DNA from 3 places in the Romboutsia sp. genome. Region 1 is predicted to be linked to each of the others. Evidence: riboswitches for the same ligand, from Rfam matches in the RefSeq annotation. Region 1 holds a riboswitch; each other region holds the start of a gene.
The links. Region 1 has a riboswitch for cobalamin ahead of AC11VW_RS10055 (energy-coupling factor ABC transporter permease). Riboswitches for the same ligand answer to the same signal wherever they lie in the genome.
Positions count from the first base shown of each region.

Region 2: linked by a shared signal. The riboswitch ahead of AC11VW_RS09810 (response regulator transcription factor) and the one ahead of AC11VW_RS10055 (energy-coupling factor ABC transporter permease) in region 1 are both predicted to bind cobalamin.
Region 3: linked by a shared signal. The riboswitch ahead of AC11VW_RS02240 (cobyric acid synthase) and the one ahead of AC11VW_RS10055 (energy-coupling factor ABC transporter permease) in region 1 are both predicted to bind cobalamin.

Region 1 covers NZ_JBXKIW010000063.1:6,035-9,320, reverse strand. The annotation lists gene AC11VW_RS10060 (cobaltochelatase CobT-related protein) at 1-801, shown strand, start outside; cobalamin riboswitch at 964-1,146, shown strand; gene AC11VW_RS10055 (energy-coupling factor ABC transporter permease) at 1,282-2,031, shown strand; gene AC11VW_RS10050 (energy-coupling factor ABC transporter substrate-binding protein) at 1,991-2,281, shown strand; gene cbiQ (cobalt ECF transporter T component CbiQ) at 2,284-2,982, shown strand; gene AC11VW_RS10040 (energy-coupling factor ABC transporter ATP-binding protein) at 2,975-3,286, shown strand, end outside.
Region 2 covers NZ_JBXKIW010000061.1:13,920-17,205, forward strand. The annotation lists gene AC11VW_RS09805 (sensor histidine kinase) at 1-1,114, opposite strand, end outside; gene AC11VW_RS09810 (response regulator transcription factor) at 1,114-1,797, opposite strand; cobalamin riboswitch at 2,031-2,207, opposite strand; gene AC11VW_RS09815 (energy-coupling factor ABC transporter substrate-binding protein) at 2,263-2,568, opposite strand; gene AC11VW_RS09820 (energy-coupling factor ABC transporter permease) at 2,537-3,280, opposite strand.
Region 3 covers NZ_JBXKIW010000018.1:4,799-8,084, forward strand. The annotation lists gene cobU (bifunctional adenosylcobinamide kinase/adenosylcobinamide-phosphate guanylyltransferase) at 1-94, shown strand, start outside; gene cobS (adenosylcobinamide-GDP ribazoletransferase) at 98-862, shown strand; gene AC11VW_RS02235 (histidine phosphatase family protein) at 882-1,484, shown strand; cobalamin riboswitch at 1,496-1,670, shown strand; gene AC11VW_RS02240 (cobyric acid synthase) at 1,787-3,286, shown strand, end outside.

The DNA.
Region 1 (3,286 bases):
AATAATATAAGTAAGTTTAGAGATAAAGTGAAAGTACATAAGAGAAATATAATAAAACTGAAAGAAAATATATCCAGAATACTAATAGAAGAAAGTGAAATAAGTAGAATTTACTCTGATTGTGGAACTGTATATGCAAATAGAGCATGGAGAGTAAGTAGAAGTAATAATAAAAAAATATTTTATAAAGATGTTGAAAATGAAAAAGGAAAATATGTTATAGATATATTGTTAGATTCAAGTGGTTCACAAAGTAGAAATCAGGCAAATGTAGCTACTCAAGCATATATAATAGCGAGAGCATTAACAATGGTAGGAATACCAAATAGGGTTATAGGATTTTCTAGTTTTATGGATTATACAATCTTGAAAAGATTTAAAGATTATGAGGATAATATAGATTCTAGTGAAAATATATTTGAGTATTTTTGTGCAGGGAACAATAGAGATGGTTTAGCAATAAAGTCAATTTGTGAAGGTTTATCGGAGAGAACTGAAGAAAATAAAATATTAATAGTTTTAAGTGATGGAAGACCTAATGATGTGAAAATAGGTAAGGATAGAGAAAGAAGCATACGGGGAGAAATGGCGTATAGAGGAGTAGTTGGAGTAAAAGATGCTGCAAACGAAGTAAGAAAAGCAAGACAAAATGGAATATTAGTTTTAGGTGTATTTACAGGTAAAGAAATTGATTTACAAGCAGAGAAATTAATATATGGAAAAGATTTTATATATACAAAAGACATAGAAAGATTCTCGGATATAGTATCAATGTATTTAAAAAAGATAATTAGGAATTAAAATCTATAAAGTTATGGGAAATAATAATAAAACTAAATAATTAAAAAAATTTAAAAATAAGAAGGAATATTAAACTTATTATAGAATGTATTAATAGAAGTTAATATTTAAAATAGCATAAATGATTAGTCAATATTGTGTAATCAAACAGATTTCTTAAAAAATAATAAAAATATTATAGGTTCTTAAATCAAGATTAATAGGGAAAGAGGTCAAAGTCCTCTGCAGCCCCCGCTACTGTAAAGCTGACGAAATTTCGATTTAACCACTATGACTTAGTCATGGGAAGGTAAAATAGTAGGATGAAGCTAAGCCAGGAGACCTGCCTAATAATATTTAAGAATTTCTTCGGGGAGGAGAAAATTTCTTAAAATACTTATGTATATAATTAGTATTTATAAAGAAAGTCTAACCCTTAGGTTAGACTTTTTAAATTGACAAAAATATATATTAATATTTAAAATAGAGAAGAGGACAGTTATGAAAAATTTAAAACTAGGATTAGTAGCATCATTTCTTTTGATTATATTAAATCCGATTACTTCAAATGCAATGCATATAATGGAAGGTTTTTTACCTGTACAATGGTCTATTATATGGAGTGTAATATTTATACCGTTTTTCTTAATGGGTTTAAAATCTATAAATAAAATAGTAAAAGAAGAGCCTAAGAAAAAATTATTATTAGCTTTATGTGGAGCTTTTGTGTTTGTACTATCTGCATTAAAAATACCATCACTAACAGGAAGCTGTTCTCATCCAACAGGGGTAGGACTTGGAGCAATATTATTTGGACCAAGTGTGATGACTGTTTTAGGTACAATAGTACTGTTATTCCAAGCATTGCTTTTAGCACATGGTGGATTAACAACATTAGGAGCTAATGCATTTTCAATGGCAATAGTAGGCCCTATAGTAACATTCTTAATATTTAAATTTTTAAAGAAAAGAAATGTAAAGCTAGGCACTAATGTATTTATAAGTGCGGCTTTAGGAGATTTAGCTACATATACAGTAACTGCACTACAATTAGCTCTAGCATTTCCAGATGCAACTGGTGGAGTAATGGTGTCAGCTGCAAAGTTTCTAGGAGTATTTTTTATGACTCAAATACCAATAGCTATAGCAGAAGGTATACTTACTACTATAATCTATAATTTAATAATAGAAAAAGAAGGAAATGGAGTAGATGATGAAGAGTACAAATACGAAATCAACAAAGAAAACTAACTGGATATTATTCTTAATAGCAGTAGGACTTATTATAGCTCCATTGATATTAAATTCAAAAGCTGAATATGGTGGAGCTGATGGAGAAGCAGAATCTATTATAACAGAGATAAATCCAACATATAAGCCATGGGTTAGTAGCTTGTACAAACCACCAAGTGGAGAAATAGAGAGTTTATTATTTTCAACACAAGCAGCAATAGGAGCTGGATTTATAGGATATTATCTAGGTAGCAGAAGGAGAAAGTAAAGATGCTTTTAATTGATAAATATGCATATACAAATAATTTAACAAATATAAATCCAAAAATTAAAGTTAGTATAGGTGTAATTTTTTTAATTGCATCCATGCTGATAAAGAATATTTTGTTTTTAATGAGTATAATGATTTTAATGAGTATTTTTATAATTTGTATAGCTAAAATAGATATGAGAAACTATATGAAATTACTTAGAATTCCTATGTACTTTTTATTTATGGGAATCATAATAAATCTTATCAATATATCGTTTGATTCAAATAAGTTGATTTATAGCTTAAATATTGCTAATGTATATATAGGTGTATCTAAGGCATCATTAAGTACATCAATATATATATTGTTTAGATCGATGTCTTGTTTGACATGTGTATATTTTTTTATACTTACAACTCCTTTCAATCAAATATTATTTTTATTAAAAAACTTGCATATATCAGATACAGTAATAGAACTATCAATGCTAGTTTATAGATTTATATTTATTTTTTTAGAAGAAGTAGAGGATATTAGAAAATCACAACAATTAAGATTTGGATATATAAATTTAAAAACTTCATATAAGTCAATTGGTCTTCTTGGAAATATGCTGTTTAAAAGAATGATGAAAAGATACGATGATATGTGTATATCATTAGATATGAAATTATATGATGGCAAATTTCACATAGTAGGTGACGAGAATGTTTAAAATTCAGAATTTAAATTATCAATATGAAAAAAATTCATTAGCTTTATCAGATGTCAATATGGATTTTGATAAGGGGAATGTAATTGGAATAATAGGATCTAACGGTTCAGGCAAATCAACATTGTTCATGAATTTAATGGGAATACTACAGCCATCATCAGGAAGTATTTTATTTAAGAATCACGAGTTAAAATATAATAAAAAAGGTTTATATAATCTTAGGAAAGATGTTGGAATAGTATTTCAAGATCCAGAGAAACAAATATTTTATTCAAGGGTATATGATGATATAGCATTTTCTTTA
Region 2 (3,286 bases), on a different contig from region 1:
TTACTAGCACTTGTATTATACGATTTTTATTAGTAAATACATCAGGAATATGCTTTAAGTTCTTCGGTATATTAAAAGTTACTTCTAAGTCATCCGCCATAACTTCAAATTCCTCTACTGCTTCTAGTATCATCTTCTCCACATTTACTAAAGATTTTTCAAGCGCTACGTTTCCTGATTGTAATCTCGACAATTCTAACATATCTTCAATAAGTAATTCTAATCTCATTGACTCCCTAAGTATCATTCTATAATATTTTTTCTTATCGATTCTTTCTAAGAATACATCATCATTTAAGGTCTCTCCAATTGCACGTATAGATGTAACTGGTGTTTTTAACTCATGTGATACATTTGCTATATAATCTCTTCTAGTCTGTTCTAATAATTTAGCTTGTCTATCATTTTCTTCTAGCTTTGTTGCTAAGTAGTTAAAGGCCCTTGCAAGTTCTCCTATTTCATCTTCCTTGCACTCTTCTATTCTAGTAGAAAATTCTCCTTGTGACATAGCTACAGTAGCCTTAGTCATATCATGTAGCGGTCTAATCATTCTGTTTATGAATATGTATAATGGAATTATTATAGATATTAGTGCTAAAACCATGCTTACTCCTAAAACTATGTAAAATCCATTTAGTGATGAAGTAAGTTGATCTGCAATTTTAATAAAAAACATAGCACCTATTATATTTCCATCTTTTTTTATCGGTTGACCTACAAGTATTACATCATCACTTAATCCATGTAGTTTTGTTACTCCTTTTATAGAGTTACCTTTTAAAACGGTACCTATGTATGGTTGTAGTGCTTTGTTAAGCTCATCATCTTTGAATTTTTCGTGATTATATTCACTTGAAATTTCTTCTTGTGATGTATCATAACATTGAATAATAGCAGATTTCATCAAACTTGAATCTACTATATCATTTAAGTTACAATCATTTCCTACAAAGTCAGTAGCAAGTTTATTTATTTGTTGCTGAATTTCATTTATATTCACACCTAGAAAGTATTGTTTTATTGTAAAACTACAGAAAAATATTGTAGCAACTACTGCACCTATGGCTGTTACAATTATTATTTTAAATAATCTTTTGAATATGCTTTCTCTCATTAAGATACCTCAAACTTATAACCAACTCCATATATAGATTTAATTTCCCATGTTAAATCATCTGTTGGAAGTTTTTTTCTAAGTCTTTTAATTTGAGTATCTACCACTCTAGTATCTCCAAAATAATCATATCCCCAAACTTCAGATAGTATGCTGTCTCTATTTAAAATGTTACCTGGATTAGATGCCAGCATATAAAATATTTTTATTTCCTTTGGTGTAATTTTCAACAATCTTCCTTTTACATAAACCTCATGAGTATCTACGTTTATTTCAAGGTCTTCATATTTAACGCAGTTATTTTGCTTACTTACTATTGTTGTTCGTCTTAATACAGTTTTTATACGTGTTACAACTTCCCTTGGTGAAAAAGGTTTTGCAACGTAATCATCTGCACCTACTTCTAATCCAATTATTTTATCTATTGTTTCTGATTTTGCTGTAAGCATGATAATTGGTACATTACTGTTTTTACGTATTTCTTTACATACATCAGTCCCAAACATTTTAGGCATCATTAGATCTAGTAGTATTAAATCTGGTTTGATAGTTTTCGCTTTATTTAATGCATCTAATCCATCATAAGCAGATACATAATCCATTCCCTCTATTTTTAAATATTCCCCTATTGTCTCATGTACTGATTCTTGATCATCACATATCAAAATTAATGTATTTGACAATTTCTCCACTCTCCTCTTTTGTAAAATCAATTGTAATCTCTAGTAATAATTTAAAAAGAAAAATGCTTTAGCATGGAAACTAAAGCACTTAGTAAGGTTAGGTTGTTACATCTATATCTAATTGCTTAAGGGCAAATTTAAAAGCTCAACCAGGATGATTGAGCTTATCTTTATATCGTAAATATACTTAATATAGTATATTTGATAGTAAGAACATTCCTCATCCCCGAAGAATTTCTTTGATATCATAGGCAGGTATCCTGGCTTAGCTTCGTCCTACTAGTTTACCTTCCCGTGAATTATCACAGTGGTTATAAACGTTCGTCCACATTACAGTAGCGGGTGCTGCAAAGGATTTTACCTTTTTCCCTTTTACTCTCTTGTAGAGTACCTATAATACTTTTAAGTTGTTATAATATACTTATATACTATACTAACTTTATTATTTTTTCAACATATATATATTTATTTTTCCTTTTTACTTCCTAAATAATATCCTATGAACCCTGCTCCTAGAGCTGCTTGAGTTGAAAATAATAAACTTTCTATTTCTCCACTTGGTGGTTCATATAAACTTTTAAACCATGGTTTATATCCTGGATTTATTTGAGTTATAACACCTTCTGCTTGCCCATCTGCTCCACCATATTCAGCACCTGGATTAATTAGAAGTGGAATTATTATAAGTGCTACAGCTAGTAAAAGTAACATCACATTTTTTTTATTCATTGATTTTATATTATTCACTGATTTCGTATTTGTGTTCATCATAATCAACTCCTTCTCCTTCTTTTTCATTTATTAAATTATAAATTATAGTAGTAAGTATACCTTCTGCTATTGCTATCGGTATTTGAGTCATAAAGAAAACTCCTAAAAATTTCACTGCAGACACCATTACTCCACCAGTTGCATCTGGAAATGCTAGTGCAAGTTGCAGTGCAGTTATTGTATATGTAGATAAATCACCTAGAGCAGCACTTATAAACACATTAGTTCCAGGCTTTACATTTTTCTTTTTTAAAAATTTAAATATACAAAATGAAACTATAGGACCTACTATCGCCATTGAAAAAGCATTTGCTCCTAAAGTTGTTATTCCTCCATGTGCTAAAAGTAATGCTTGGAATAAAAGTACTATTGTTCCTAAGACAGCCATAACACTTGGTCCAAATAATATTGCTCCTAAACCTACCCCTGTTGGATGTGAGCAACTTCCTGTTAGTGATGGTATTTTAAGTGCTGATAAAACAAATACAAATGCCCCACATAATGCTAGTAATACCTTTTTTTTCGGTTCTTCTTTTACTAGTTTATTTATATTTTTCACTCCCATTAAGAAAAATGGTATGAATACAATACTCCATATAATAGACCATTTCATTGGTAAGAACCCTTCCATTATATGCATTGCGTTTGAGTTAACTGGATTTAAGATGATTAGCATAAATGCAGCTGTTAAGACTAATTTTAACTTTTTCATATGTTT
Region 3 (3,286 bases), on a different contig from region 1:
AGATATTGCAGGCAGAATAAATCAACAGATAGCATCACAAAGTGATGAAGTATATTTTGTAGTAAGTGGTATACCTATGAAGATAAAGGGGTAGATTATGAAACGATTTATTGCAATACTTCAATTTATGACTAGAATACCTATAAATATAGATGTAGGATTTGATGAAGATTTTCATAAATCTATAACGTATTTTCCGCTAGTAGGACTTGTTTTAGGAATATTATTATTTTTAGTAGGGATAGTATCAATAAAAATATTTGATCCATTTGTGACATCTATAATAATTACGTTAGCATCAGTTTTATTAACAGGAGGTCTCCATATTGATGGATTAGGAGACACATTTGATGCTATATATAGTTATAGAGATAAAGAAAAAATGCTAGAAATAATGAAAGACTCTAGACTAGGAACTAATTCACTTTTAGCTATAATGTTTGTTATTTTACTTAAAATAGGATTTATATACAGCGTTATAACTCAAGGATTTATGTGGATGGTAATTTTTATGCCAATTATAAGTAGATTAGGAGTTATAAGACTAATGTATAAAACAGTTAGTCCTAGAGCTAAAGGAATGGGAAATATGTTCATAGGAAAAGCAACTGCAGGCATGTTTATAACAGCTATAACATATACAATAGCAATGGTAGTATTAATATCAAGAGTTATATTTTATTCACCAACTATGTTAATAGCAAAAATATTAATGTCTATAATCGTTGTTCTTATATTTAATCAAATGTTCAAACAACATATATATAAGAAAATTGACGGAGTAACAGGAGATATTTTAGGATGTAGTGTAGAACTTGGTGAAGTTATATATTTACTTTACATATACTTAATAATAGGATAACCTTTAAAGAGGTGTGCATATGACAAAATTAATTTTAGTAAGACATGCATTGACTACTGATAATCAAAACAATAGATTATCAGGCCATATAGATAGTGTGGTAAGTGAAAGTGGTAAAAAACAAATTGATAAATTAACAACTTATTTAGAAAAAATAGAAATAGATAAAATTTATACCACTACATCATCAAGAACAAAAGACACAGTAAAACAAATTGCAAAATTAAAAAAAATAGAAATAGTAGAAAAAGAAACATTAAAAGAAATTAGCTTTGGAGATTTTGAAGGAATAACCTTTGATGAAATTAAAAGTAATTATCCAAAACAATTTCAAGATATGATAGATAAAGGATATGAATATAAATATCCTAATGGAGAGAGTTTAATAGACTCATACAACAGAGTGGCAAATGAAATAAGTAAAGTAATTTTTGACAATAAAGATAAGACAATACTTATATGTTCTCATGGAGGAACTATAAGAAATATAATAACTTACTTAATATCAAACAGTTATGAATACCACTGGAATTTTAAAATTGATAATGCATCAGTTACAATTTTAGAAGTGGAAAATGGGTTTACTGTAATAGACACCATGAATAACACAAATTTTATTTAGCCTTTAAAATCGAATACTAGATTAAAATAGGTTTTTAGAGATTAAAAGGGAAAAAGGTTAAATTCCTTTGCAGCCCCCGCTACTGTAAAACTGACGAAACTAGAAATTACCACTGTCTTAAGGATGGGAAGGTATAGGAGTAGGATGAAGTTGAGCCAGGAGACCTGCCTAATTTAATTTATTGATGAGATCTTCGGGGTGAAGGTTTTTATTTGATATATCTTAAAATAAAAGTCCTAACTCTATTTAGAGTTAGGACTTTCTTAATATTTAGAAAATTAAAAAAATAGGGAAGTGAAATAATGGGCAAGAAAATAATGTTACAAGGTACTGCTTCTAATGTTGGTAAAAGTATTCTAACTGCTGGATTATGTAGAGTATTTAAACAAGATGGTTATAGTGTTGCACCATTCAAATCACAAAATATGGCATTAAATTCTTTTATAACAAAAGAAGGTCTTGAGATGGGAAGAGCTCAAGTATTCCAAGCTGAAGCAGCAGGAATAGAAGCAATAGCAGATATGAATCCGATATTATTAAAACCATCAGGAAACCATAGATGTCAAGTAATAGTAAGAGGTAAGGTACGAGAAGATATGTCTTCAAGTGATTATCATATTTGCAAGCCTAAGTTAGCAAATGAACTAAAGAATATATTTGAACAATTTAGTAATAACTATGACATTGTAGTTATGGAAGGTGCAGGAAGCACAGCAGAGATAAATTTAAGAGAACATGATGTTGCCAATATGGGAATGGCAAAAATTGCAGATGCTCCAGTAATAATAGTTGGGGATATAGATAGAGGAGGAGTATTTGCATCATTAGCGGGTACGATGCTCTTATTAAATGAAGAAGAAAGAAAAAGAGTTAAGGGAGTAATTATAAATAAGTTTAGAGGAAGAAAGGAACTTTTAGATGATGGCGTAAAAATGCTTGAAGAAATAATAAAAGTTCCTGTTCTTGGAGTTATTCCTTATAGTGATATAAAAATAGAAGATGAAGACAGTGTGACAACTAGATTTAAGACGAAGATGAATAAAAATGATATTCATATAGAAATAATTAGAACGCCTCATATGTCTAATTTTACAGACTTTAATATATTCGAAACTCAAGAAGATGTAAGTATTAGATATGTGGATTATGGTGAAACACTGGGAAATCCTGATATGGTAATAATTCCAGGAAGTAAAAGTACAATAGATGATTTAAAGTACATAAGAGAAAATGGATTAGAAGAACAAATAAAGGAATTACATAAGAGAGGTAAATTGATATTTGGTATTTGTGGAGGATATCAAATGTTAGGAAAGAAGCTTAAAGACCCATACCATGTTGAAGGTGAAGTTGAAGAGTTTGATGGAATTGGGCTTTTAGATACAGAAACTACCTTTGAGATGGAAAAAACAACTACACAAGTAGAAGCCACAATATGTGATGGGCTTGGTGGATATATGATTAACCTTGAAGGAAAGAAAGTAAAAGGTTATGAAATACATATGGGAATAAGTAAGATAGGTGAAAATGTAAACAATTTAAACATAATTAATAAAAAATTAAATGAGGAAGTTAATTATGTAGAAGGTAGTGTTAACAAAGAAGGAAACATAGTAGGAACTTATCTTCATGGTATATTTGATGATATAGATTTTACGAGAACTATTTTAAATAATATAAGAGAACAAAAAGGCTTAGATAAAATAGAAAGTAGCGTAACTTCTTTTGAAGCGTTTAAGCAAAATGAATATGATAAATTAGCAGATTTATTGAGAGAACACTTAGATATAGAAAAAATTTAT